DNA from 4 places in the Rhizobium azibense genome. Region 1 is predicted to be linked to each of the others. Evidence: predicted binding sites of a transcription regulator. Region 1 holds the regulator's gene; each other region holds the start of a gene.
What was found. Region 1 encodes LexA, which represses DNA repair genes until DNA is damaged. Its sites were predicted from a motif close to TGTTCNNNNTGTGTTCNG; they were not measured.

Region 1 (3,092 bases):
CCAAGTTACCGTGGCGCCATTTTGTGCATTGCAGTATCAACTTTTAGACACTCCTGCGATGTCGGAGGCGCATAGCGGAAGCCAATGATTTAATTCGGCTTTTTGTAATCCGATTTTTCGGTCTTTTTTCAATCGATTATTGCTGTTGAGACGCCCGCAGGGCTGCATTTAGGTTGTATTCCAGGGTGGCGAGCCCTTGGTGCATGCCTTGAGTTGAAAACGAGCGAGCTGCAAAATCGGCTTTCGCAAAATATAGCCGGCATGTAGTGCCATCCTGCTCTTTGCGCTTTTGGTATACGGGAGAAGCCTTCGGCAAACACAGGGCTCTCGCCTGCCAATAGCGCCACCGATCAGCCATTGTGGCGGCATTGCGAGGTCCCTCGGGGGGGCGGTAATTGGCGACCAAGGAGGCGCTTACGGCTTCAAGAAGTAGCCGATACATGCAGCCGGCAGGTGTGACCCACGCAGCCTGTCCGCTGCGGCATCGTCGCTCCAATAAGATACGGTCCTTGCTATCGCGATCACAGGTGCGAAACCCTCCCAAGGCAGGGCATGGGCAGGCTGGCAATCACGCATGCAGGTATGATCATGCAGGCATGATAATGATGAAGGAGATTGTCACAATGGCGGTAAGCGCGCCTGCGGCCGCTGTCTTTTTAGTCGGATAAGCTCAGGGCACGCGCGGAAAAGGCTGAGGCCGAGCCACAATCCGACAAACAACCACGTTGAGCTCGGAAATAGCGATCATATGGAGCAAGACCAGGTTGGTGGAGCGCTTCTTAAGATCGCCGGCGCTGGTCCGGTCACCAGCGCTGCAGCGAAGGCTTGCATATCCCTGCAGCCAGCACGCAGTGCTCACGGCCGCGGTCGCTCAGGTCAAAACACTGAGCATGGCCATGGGCACTGACCGAAGATGCAGCGAAACCTCCGAGCCGCCGCGAACCGATCGCCGCTTCCAGGCCAGAAAAACCGCGCATGGATCCCGCGTGCGCGGAACAGCGCCTGCTGATCCGGCGCAATCCTTCTTGCGGGTGAAAAACCTTACGGAAAACCCGTGCCGTCGAACCGCCCTTTGGACAACGCCTTGGCGAAGCGCGATCGCCCTGGACCCGCCACCACGAGACGCGGCGACGCCTTTCGCGACTACGCGCTGCCGGTCAATGGTAGCGGCGGATTAGGCCGACGAGCTTACCCTGAACCTTGACGCGATCGGGTCCGAAGATGCGCGTCTCGTAGGCCGGATTCGCCGCCTCAAGCGCGATGGATGCACCCTTGCGGCGGAACCGCTTCAACGTCGCTTCCTCGTCATCGACAAGTGCCACGACAATGTCGCCGGGACTGGCGGTGCTGGTATTGCGGATGATGACCGTGTCGCCATCGAAGATACCAGCATCGATCATCGAATCGCCCTTGACCTCAAGTGCGTAGTGTTCGCCGGTACTGAGCATATCGGCCGGAACGTTGATGTCGTGGGTGTTGTTCTGGATCGCCGAGATCGGCACGCCTGCGGCAATGCGGCCCATGACGGGAACCGAAATGGAGCTGTTATGGTCTTCGTTCGCCGGTTTCGGCGCAACGGCCGCAGGTTGCGGCTTGCCGAGGCTGCCCTGGATGACGCTCGGCGAAAAGCCGCGGCGGGGCTGGATGCTCGGACTATAGGCTTCCGGTAGTTTGATCACTTCCAGGGCGCGGGCGCGGTTCGGTAGGCGACGAATGAAACCGCGCTCTTCGAGAGCGGTAATCAGTCGGTGGATGCCGGACTTTGACGCCAGATCCAGCGCATCCTTCATCTCGTCGAAGGATGGCGGAACGCCGGATTCCTTCATACGCTCATGAATGAAGAGGAGAAGCTCCTGTTGTTTGCGTGTCAGCATCGAAGTTTAACCTCAGATTCGTGAAACAAAGCCAGAACAGACACTATATGTTCCATATGTGTTCCGCAAGTGCCTAAATTTTCGTAAAACTTCGTCTCAACTGCGTTCTTTTTCCGAAACTTTTGTTTGCCGGGCAAGCGCTTTCAGCTTGCATTGACCACAGAGCGGCACACATCTTCATCACAGGGAAACGGAGACCTTATGCCATGCTGCATCCGTTGGATCATGTTGTTCTACCGGTCACCAACATCGATCTCGCGCGCGAGCGGCTGGGACGATTGGGGTTCACGGTTGCCGCCGAGGGCCGTCATCCTTTCGGCACGGTGAATGCTTGCGTTTACTTCGCCGACAAGACCTATCTCGAGCCTCTTGGCGTCGCGAATGCGAAAGAATGTGAAGAATCAGTGCGGCACGGAAACGTCTTTGTGGCGCGCGACCAGGCATTTCGTTTCCGGTGCGGCAATGACGGTTTCTCTGCGGCAGCATTCAGCACCGAGGACGCGGACGCCGATCATGCCCATTTCGTGCGTGCGAGAAAGAGCGGCGGCGCGATGCTGGAGTTTTCGCGCCAGATCAAGATGCCGGACGGCTCGCAATCGACAGGCACTTTCAAGCTTGCCTTTGCCGCCGATCTTCGGGCGCCGGATTTCTTCCTCTTTGACTGCCAGCGCATCAATGCCTTTCCGGCCGATCGCAGTGCGCTGGAAAAGCATGCGAATGGTGCAACCGGCATCTCGGAGATCGTGCTAAGCGCCCCCGAGCCTGAAGCCTACGGCTCGTTCCTTCAGTTGGCCCTGTCTACGACGGAAATCGGGCGGACCCCGTTCGGGGTTGCGATCGCAGCAGCGAATGCCAGGATCAGTGTGCTGTCGCCGGAAGGGATGGAGGCTTATTTCGATTCGGCGCCGTTAACCGTGGATAAGGGGCTGAGAGGCAGCGCTATCGTTTTCCGCACCACCGATCTTGCCGTGACAGAAGCGCTTTTGGCTGATAACGGGATGCCCTATACACGCAAGAACAACAGAGTTCTGGTGAAGCCTGCGCCCGGCCAAGGTGCGATCTTCGCCTTCGAGGAGACCCGATGAGCAATACGAATTCAGAAGTCGCAGTCGGCGAAGGTGCCGGCCGCGTGGTATTTTCCAACAGTGGCAAGCTGTCGCTGATCGCAGGGGCATGCGAAATGGAGAGCCGCGACCATGCCTTCATGGTCGCAGGCAC
Region 2 (3,092 bases), on a different contig from region 1:
AAAAGAGCGTCGAGATCAGGTCGGCATGTTGTGCTGGGGTGATACGCCGATAATCGGGCAGCGCGCAAGTTTCCCAAAGCTTCTCCACGCGCTGCGGATTTGTAGCCAGATCAATGATTTCCGGATAACGCGTCAGATGTTCAAGCGCTTGCTGGTCGACGGCGGGCAAGGCCCGCGTCAAACCTTCAGCGCTCGGCGGCCGTTCAAGACTCGCCCGCAATGATTGTATCGACGAAAAATCAAGCTCTTTCGACCGCCACTGCAAGACTCTGACATTTTCGAACTCGTGCGCCTCTATCCGCTGCGCCAGTTCCTCATCGAACGGGTGCACCTGGCCTGTTACCCCGAATGTGCCGTCACGGACGTGGCGGCCGGCACGTCCGGCAACCTGGCCGAGTTCGGCAGGATTGAGATTGCGGAACTGGTAGCCGTCGAATTTGCGGTCCTGCGCAAATGCCACGTGATCGACATCGAGATTGAGACCCATGCCGATCGCATCGGTTGCGACGAGATATTCGACATCGCCGGCCTGATAGAGCGCAACTTGAGAATTTCGGGTGCGGGGGCTCAAAGCACCGAGGACAACCGCAGCACCGCCTCGCTGGCGGCGGATCAATTCGGCAATGGCGTAGACCTCATCTGCCGAAAAGGCGACGATAGCCGAGCGTTGAGGAAGACGGGTGATCTTCTTTTGACCCGCGTAGATGAGGTGCGAAAGCCGCGGCCTCTCAACGACCGTGATTCCCGGCAGCAGTTGCTGCAGGATCGGCCGCATCGTGTCGGCGCCGAGAAGCAGCGTTTCGTCGCGGCCGCGCAAATGCAGGATACGGTCGGTGAAGATGTGGCCGCGCTCGAGGTCGCCTGCAAGCTGGACTTCATCGATCGCGACAAAGGCGGCCCCGGTTTCGCGCGGCATGGCTTCGACCGTGCAAACCGAAAAGCGCGCAGTCGGCGGCGAGATCTTCTCCTCGCCGGTCACCAGGGCAACATTTTGCACTCCCACCTTTTCGACGACACGCGTATAGACTTCACGTGCCAGCAAACGCAGCGGCAGGCCGATCACGCCGGTGCCGTGCGCTACCATGCGCTCGATGGCGTAGTGGGTCTTGCCCGTATTGGTGGGGCCGAGCACCGCGGTCACGCCGCGCCCGCTCCGTATCATGGGCTGCGATGTCAGTGTCATTGTCCATGCAAGTGAGGCGGCGAGCCTCGTGGTCAAGTGCGCTTACGTTTCCGAAGCAGACAACACATGGACAGCCGCCCGGCCAAACGCAAGGGCCGTTTTTTAAAATGAGCTGCAAACTTGATTCAGGAAATGCCACTAAGTGACTGTTTTAGGATTCGGAACAGCGTGAGAACGAATCAGCGACGAATCGGTGACTCGCGGTGATTCAGCTTTTGTTCACGGCTAAGTATTGGTTTTGAATCGGTTTTTCCTACTAGATGCTGAATCGGCATCAGAGCCTGCAAAGCTCGAAAACGCCGCTTGGGTCAAGGTTTTTGCCAAGAACAGACGTCGAGGAGAAATCGCCGGCAAACTGCCCGGAATAGATGCTCCGGCCCCATCCGGAACTTTCGGGCGGCGGATCGCAACGGTGACGATGCTTGCGGTTTCGGAAGCCGGATCATATCCGACCAGCGCCTTCACGCGATCGGATTAACACCTCGATCAAATCCGGAACGAATCGCTGACGAATCAGCGACATCGTAATTTTCCCGGTTCGTTCACCACAAGATGTTGTATTGTAATTGAATTTTAACCACAGAAACATTGCAGAGCGTTGCTTGCTCGGCGCTGCCATCGACAGTCCCCGTTAACGCTTGAGGTTTTCTCGAACAGTGTCTCAAGCAGAAGACCTTGATCGTTTTGCATATTGCGGAGCTTAGCCGGGAACAAAAATGGCGGTTGCGTGTTTATTGTCCATTCGGACTCACGATGAGTTGAAGGAATCGCAACATGCTCGGAACGATACTTCTCATTATCATTATTCTGCTTTTGATTGGTGCTCTCCCGAACTGGGGATACAGCCGTGGTTGGGGATATGGACCTTCCGGTGGTTTGGGGCTAGTTCTCATCATTATTATTATTCTTGTCTTAATGGGCCGGATCTAACGGCAGGTAACTGGGAGTGAAGTCATGATGAAAAAAATTGCGATTGTAGGCGCCCTTGTGGGCGCCCTTGCATCCTGCACGCCGACGGAGAGGGGGACGGCCATTGGCGCTGGTACCGGTGCAATCATTGGTGGTGCTGTGAGCGATAGCTGGGGCGGCGCTGCCGTCGGTGCAGTGGCTGGCGGCCTCGCTGGCGCTCTCATCGGCCAGTCCGTGGAACGGCGCGGCTACTGCGTCTATCGCGACCGATATGGCCGCCGCTACGAAGCACGCTGCCCGCGAAGCTACTAAGTATTGGCGGGACGGAATGGAAACGGGCGCGTCGGCGCCCGTTTTTTGTTGCGCGTCGTCAACAGCATGTTGACGATCGGTCGCGAAAGTCAAATCTACTCCACGAATGCGATGAGGCGCATATTCCTTCCATAGCACGGCAACGATTGCCGTTTACGCAAAGGAATGCTCCCATGGCCCAGATCATCTTGAATACCGCTGTCGCCGTTCTGGTTGCGTCAGCGTTTCTCATGACCGCCTCTGGCGCGCTTTCCGGCGGCGACATGCGTCGGCAAAGAGTACCAGTCAGGGTAAAAATCAGGCGTGCGCGCAGCAACTAAACGAAGAACTGCCCACCGTTGGCCGAAAGGGTCGAGCCGGTTATAAAGCCGGCGTCGTCGGAGATGAGAAATGCAACGCAGCGCGCGACTTCCTCCGGTTCGCCAAGACGCCCGACGGGAATCTGGGGAATGATCCGCTCGTTGAGCACCTTCTCGGGAACGGCGAGGACCATTTCCGTGCCGATATAGCCAGGGCAGACGGCGTTCACGGTAATGTTCTTTGCTGCGCCCTCCTGGGCAAGTGCTTTCGTAAAGCCGAGATCGCCCGCCTTTGCGGCCGAATAGTTCACCTGGCCCATCTGACCCTTTTGGCCGTTTATGGACGAGATGTTGACGATGCGTCCGAAGCTGCGGTCGCGCATCCCGCC
Region 3 (3,092 bases), on a different contig from region 1:
ATCGCGTCGATCGCATTGGCCGTTTCGGTGATCGAGGCAGCCTGGCGCTCGGTGCGTCCGGCAAGGTCGTCGGCTCCCGTGCGCATCTCTTCCGAGCCCGACCGGACAGCCATAGAGTTGCCGCCGATCGCCGTCATCGTTTCGCTGAGCGTGGCGAGGGCCTCGTTGAAGTTGACGCGCAGGCTTTCAAGTTCGTCGGGGAAGCGCGTTTCGATCTGATAGGCGAGATCGCCCTTCGCCAGATGGTGCAGCCCCTCGTCCAGCGCCTGGACGACGTCCTGCAAACTTCTCGCTTCGGCTTCGCGAAGAGCAAGATTTTCCTGACGGTCGCGCTCGGCGCGGGCACGGGTTTCGGCGCTTGCCGCTTCCAGCTCGCGGCTTTCGATCAGTGATTGCCTGAAGCGGGCGAGCGCCTTGGCCATCGTGCCGATTTCGTCCTTTCGGGTCTGGCTGCCGATCTCGACATCCAGCTTGCCCTCGGCCACATCACGGGTAATTCCAGCCAGGCGGGAGAGCGGCGAAAAGAGCAGCTTGGTGATCAGGCCGGTGGCGATCGCCATGACGACAAGCGCTGCAAGGCCGATCATGGTCAAAAGCGTCGCGATCTCGATCGAACCCGCATTTAGCTCGCTGACGAGTACGCTTTCGACGACAAGGAACCGCTCGCCCTGGTAGGTGATAGAGCGGACATAGGCCCGAGCGGTGCCGTCGGGGCGCACAAAGTCGTCGACCGTCATGCCGTTGCTGCTTGAAAGCGCATCCTTCATGAACGTGAACGGCGCCGCCTCGAGCGTCGCAAGCCGGCCTTCGGCATTGAGCCCCACGGCCGAACCGTCACTGGAAATGATGGCTGCCTGAGCCGTACTGCCCGAAACGATCCCCTTTGCCAGGATGCTGGTGATGATATCGTCGCGCACCTTGAAGAGGATGATGCCCTTCGGCTGACCGAGCTTGATGATCGGCACTGCGTAGAAGATCGCCGACTTGCCGTTGGAGGCATCGACGCGCAGGCCCGAAAATGCGGTCGGCGCGGAATCGTCCGTTGCCTTGGCCGTATTTTCGACGGCCTTTGCAAACGCAATGCCCGCACCTGTCGTCTTCCATGCATCGGCCTTCAGGTTTTCGGCAAAATCATCGTCCTTTTTGTAGGAATAGAGAACCGAGCCATCGAGATCGGCAATCAGCAGGTCGCTGAAGGCGGTTTTTTCCAGGTCGCGTTGAACTTCGCCCTGCGTCTTTTCGTGGTTGGAGTAGTAAAAGCCGCTCGGTCCTTCCGGCTTCATCAGCCTTTCACGCTGATCGGCCGGGTTCGGATTGTTGGTGATGAACACCTTCTTGAGTTCGCCGCGCGCGTCGCCCGACGATTTTTCGATCGTCTTCCAGCCGCTCTTCAGGCTGGTGATCGACATCTGCAGCGCCTCGATGCGCGCAACGGAACTCGCCTGATTTTCGAGCTGTCCGAGTTGATCCTGCAGCATGTCGCCGCGGAAGATGAGAACGCTTTCCTTGGCCTTCAGCGCCTGCGCATCCGAAATGCGGCTGCTGGTGAAATAGCCGAGAACACTGATCGTGCTCACGGCCAGTGCCGTGAGCAGGATGAATGTCGCGATAACCTTGAAGGACAGGGACTGAAATCTCTGAACCATGACAATGAACCCTTCCGGAGCGGCTTGCCGGCAGCGCAAACCTGCCACCTTGACCGAAAACAGAACACGGGGAGCCTTAACCTTTTGCAAAAGGCAGCTCCTCTCACATTTGAAGGGGCAGCTTTCAGGCATTCGGTTTAATTCGTGGTAAACGGCGCCTTATAAAGGGGCGTAATGTTTTTGTTTTGTTCACATATCGGTGGCAGTTATTTTGCAACCGCAATAAGGTGAGACATGCAAAATACGATTCGCATCATCGGCATCGACCCGGGCCTTCGCCGCACCGGCTGGGGAATTATCGACACGCTCGGCAATTCGCTGCGCTTCGTCGCCTCCGGAACGGTGACCTCCGACGGCGAGATGGACCTCGCCTCCCGCCTTTGTCAGCTGCATGACGGGCTCGCTCAAATCGTCCATGACTTCAAGCCGGATGAGGCGGCGGTCGAGCAGACCTTCGTCAACAAGGATGCGGTCGCCACGCTGAAGCTCGGTCAGGCCCGCGGCATCGCGATGCTCGTGCCGGCACGCGCCGGGCTCCAGGTATCGGAGTATGCGCCCAATGCCGTCAAGAAAGCCGTCATCGGCGTCGGTCACGGCGAGAAGCAGCAAATCCACATGATGCTGAAAATCCTGATGCCGAAAGTCGAATTCAAGGGCAACGACGCCGCTGACGCGCTCGCCATCGCCATCTGCCACGCCCATAACCGCGGCAGCAGCCGAATGCGCCAGGCAGCATTGGCCGGCTGATATGTATTCTTGGTTTTTTCCCTTTTGCTATCTAGGTAATCATGCGTGTCACCGAAAAGGGCCAGGTGGCCATGCCGAAGGAGATTCGCGACCGGCTGGGGATGGGCCGCGGATCGGAAGTGGATTTCATCGCCTCTAAAGCGGGCGCCATACTCCTCAAGATCGAGACGGGTGGAGCTGATCCAGTTCGCACGTTCGATGATTGGGCGAGCCGCGCTCAAACAACGGTTGATCTCGGCGGAATGACGACGGATGATGATATCGAATGGTTGAGGGGCCAACGTGACGATCTCGACGCTCGTTGACACCGATATCTTTATCGACAATTGGGGGCCGGATACCGTCGAAAGGCAATGGTCCCTGAAGCAGTGCGTGATTGACGGTGACCTGGTAACGAAGGCAGTGATCTGGTCGAAACTCGCCGCCTCGGCTCATGCCGATTGGCGCCGGCATCGGCTGCTGAAGCGCGACGCTGCCCGCTACCGTTCCTATTATCCATTCCTCGACCTCATCACTCCCGAAACTCATCGCTCACGGACCTCTTCATGATCGGCAAGCTCAAAGGCACCATCGACGAAATCGGCGACGACCACGTGCTCGTCGACGTGCACGGCGTCTGCTACACCGCCCATTGCTCTGGCCGTACGCTGTCGAGACTCGGTTCGCCGGGAGAGGCTTGCGTGCTCTTCATCGAGACCT
Region 4 (3,092 bases), on a different contig from region 1:
CGCTTTGCGTCGAGGCCGAATTCCTTGGTGATCAGGTTCCAGGCCAGCTCGATCGCCCGTTCCTTAAAATAATCGCCGAAGGAGAAATTGCCGAGCATTTCGAAAAACGTATGGTGTCGCGCGGTATAGCCGACATTGTCGAGGTCATTGTGCTTGCCGCCGGCGCGGACGCATTTCTGCGCCGTCGATGCCGTCCTGTAGGGGCGCTGTTCCAAGCCGGTGAAGACATTCTTGAACTGCACCATGCCGGCATTGGTGAACATCAAGGTAGGGTCGTTGCGCGGCACGAGCGGGCTCGACGGCACGATCTCGTGGCCGTTCGTCTTGAAAAAGTCGAGGAAGGTCGACCGGATATCGTTCACGCCGCTCATGCTATGCCCTTCAATGCTGCCCAAGGCAGGTCAAACTCAAATCCAGTGGCTTTTATCGTCCGCATTAACCACTGTCCAGCAGACAAAGAGAACCGGCCGCATTCTGATCAAGGAATGCGGCCGGTTTCGATAAATCGAAGCTGAAGCTACAAATTACATATCCGTGTCTGTATCGCCATCGTTTGCATCTGGCCCGCCATTCTGCAGGAAGCGGTCCGCAATCAGTCCCGCATTCTGCCGAAGCGCCATCTCGATCTCGCGGCCGAGATCCGGGTTGTCGCGGATGAAGAGCTTGGCATTCTCCCGGCCCTGGCCGAGACGTTGGCTGTTATAGGAGAACCAGGCCCCGGACTTCTCGACGATGCCGGCCTTGACGCCAAGGTCGATCAATTCGCCAGTCTTCGAGACACCCTCGCCGTACATGATGTCGAATTCCACCTGCTTGAAGGGAGGCGCCATCTTGTTCTTGACGACCTTGACGCGGGTCTGATTGCCGACAACCTCTTCGCGCTCCTTGACAGCGCCGATGCGGCGGATGTCGAGGCGGACGGAGGCGTAGAACTTCAGCGCGTTACCGCCTGTCGTCGTTTCGGGCGAGCCGAACATGACGCCGATCTTCATGCGGATCTGGTTGATGAAGATGACCATGGTGTTCGACTTGGAGATCGATGCCGTGAGCTTGCGCAGCGCCTGGCTCATCAGGCGGGCCTGCAGGCCAGGAAGGCTGTCGCCCATCTCGCCCTCGATTTCGGCGCGCGGTGTCAGCGCTGCAACGGAGTCGACGACGAGAACGTCGACGGCGCCCGAGCGCACCAGCGTATCGGTGATTTCGAGCGCCTGCTCGCCGGTATCCGGCTGCGAGATCAGGAGGTTCTGGAGATCGACTCCGAGCTTGCGGGCATAGACCGGATCGAGCGCATGTTCTGCATCGACGAATGCGCAGATGCCGCCCTTCTTCTGCGCTTCGGCGATCGTCTGCAGGGCAAGCGTCGTCTTGCCGGAGCTTTCCGGTCCGTAGATCTCGATGATGCGGCCTTTGGGCAAACCGCCGATGCCGAGCGCGATATCAAGGCTGAGGGAACCGGTCGAAATGGTTTCGATCTCGACAACGTTCTCGTTGGAGCCGAGTTTCATGATCGAGCCCTTGCCGAACGACCGCTCAATCTGTGAGAGTGCCGCTTCAAGCGCCTTGCTTTTGTCCACCGATTTGTCCTCTACGAGCCGCAATGAATTTTGAGACATCCGATCCACCTTTAGGTTATTGAAGCCGCTTGAGCAATGTCTGGTTTGTACCCTATTTGTTCCGATCGCGCAATGGCTGCCCAAACAGTTGAAAGAAAAAGGTAAAAAAGCCCGTGTTCTATGTATGTTTTATCACTGCAAAGCAACGCCTTAGGAATCGTGACGCCAAGGATGGCGCATGCGGCGCCCTGGTACGATTCGTTTCTTCCAACGGGTGGGGGCACTCCGGCCGATGAAAAGAATCCTCGTTCTCGGCGGCGCCCATATCGACCGGCGCGGGCGCATTTCCGGCGAGACCGCGCCAGGCGCCAGCAACCCGGGCGCCTGGTTCGAGGAACCAGGCGGCGGCGGCTTCAATGCTGCGAGAAACCTTGCACGTCTCGGCGTGGACGTCACCATGATTTCGCCGCGCGGCGGCGACCCGGCGGGCGAGATGGTGACGGAGGCTGCAAATGCAGCCGGCATCACCGACCGGCCCTTCGTCTTTCTCGATCGCCAGACACCGAGCTACACGGCGATCCTGGAGCGGGACGGCAACCTGGTGATCGCGCTCGCCGACATGGAGCTTTACCGTTATTTCGTCCCGCGCCGGCTGGCGATCCGCTGGGTGCGCGAAGCCTTCGCCTCAAGCGACCTCATCCTTTTCGATGCGAACTTGCCCGAAGAGACGATCGTGGCGATTGTCAGCCGGGCCAATAGGCTCGGCGTACCTGTGGCCGCGATTGCGATATCGCCGGCCAAGGTGGTCAAGCTCAAGGCCTGCATCAGTGGCATCGACCATCTCTTCCTCAACGAAGCGGAGGCCGCAGCCCTGACCGGCCAATGCCCGGACAAGCCGGAGGATTGGGTGTCACTGCTTGGTGACATCGGCCTGAAGAGCTGCGTCATCACGCGCGGACAGCGCGAACTGATCGCCTTCGGCAAAGGTGGTACCTTCTGCCTGCAGCCACCACCGGTCGAGACCATTGCCGACGTAACGGGCGCCGGGGATTCGCTTGCAGCCGGCATCCTCTCTGCCTTGATGCAGGACCTGCCGCTCGAGGAGGCCATGCGGCACGGCGTGGCCGCTGCTGCACTCACGGTCCAGTCACCCTATGCCGTCAACGAAAAACTCTCGTCGGAACTGCTTGCCGAAACGCTAGCCCTTGTTCAGCGTGCCAGAATTCTACATTGAAGCGGCAACATCGATGAAACGGAAGAGACAATGACGAAACCGATCTCCCCCCTCCTGCCCGTCTCCTATTCCAAGGAGGTTGCCGCCGCAAAGCAGCGCGGCGCACCGCTGGTGGCGCTTGAATCGACGATCATCACTCACGGCATGCCCTATCCCGGCAATATCGAAATGGCTCGCAGTGTCGAGGCGATTATCCGTGAGCAGGGTGCCGTTCCCGCAACGATTGCCGTCATTCACGGGGTCCTGCATATCGGCCTGGAGCCGCAAGAGCTCGAGAAGCTCGCGAAGGAAAAGGACGTGATGAA

Region 2: EV130_RS19095 (helicase-related protein) is a predicted target of LexA. The motif match lies at 1,343-1,360, and genes of this name have one in related genera.
Region 3: ruvC (crossover junction endodeoxyribonuclease RuvC) is a predicted target of LexA. The motif match lies at 1,822-1,839, and genes of this name have one in related genera.
Region 4: recA (recombinase RecA) is a predicted target of LexA. The motif match lies at 1,660-1,677, and genes of this name have one in related genera.

The regions. Positions count from the first base shown of each region.
Region 1 covers NZ_SMBJ01000012.1:101,868-104,959, reverse strand. Annotated here, with positions in the region: gene lexA (transcriptional repressor LexA) at 1,158-1,874, opposite strand; gene EV130_RS26750 (VOC family protein) at 2,081-2,959, shown strand; gene kdsA (3-deoxy-8-phosphooctulonate synthase) at 2,956-3,092, shown strand, end outside.
Region 2 covers NZ_SMBJ01000007.1:215,805-218,896, reverse strand. Annotated here, with positions in the region: gene EV130_RS19095 (helicase-related protein) at 1-1,183, opposite strand, end outside; gene EV130_RS19090 (DUF3309 family protein) at 1,958-2,113, shown strand; gene EV130_RS19085 (glycine zipper domain-containing protein) at 2,138-2,404, shown strand; gene phbB (beta-ketoacyl-ACP reductase) at 2,721-3,092, opposite strand, start outside.
Region 3 covers NZ_SMBJ01000009.1:251,073-254,164, reverse strand. Annotated here, with positions in the region: gene EV130_RS23040 (methyl-accepting chemotaxis protein) at 1-1,646, opposite strand, end outside; gene ruvC (crossover junction endodeoxyribonuclease RuvC) at 1,881-2,393, shown strand; gene EV130_RS23030 (AbrB/MazE/SpoVT family DNA-binding domain-containing protein) at 2,435-2,698, shown strand; gene EV130_RS23025 (hypothetical protein) at 2,676-2,942, shown strand; gene ruvA (Holliday junction branch migration protein RuvA) at 2,939-3,092, shown strand, end outside.
Region 4 covers NZ_SMBJ01000016.1:4,711-7,802, reverse strand. Annotated here, with positions in the region: gene alaS (alanine--tRNA ligase) at 1-371, opposite strand, end outside; gene recA (recombinase RecA) at 525-1,613, opposite strand; gene EV130_RS29185 (carbohydrate kinase family protein) at 1,846-2,787, shown strand; gene EV130_RS29180 (pseudouridine-5'-phosphate glycosidase) at 2,818-3,092, shown strand, end outside.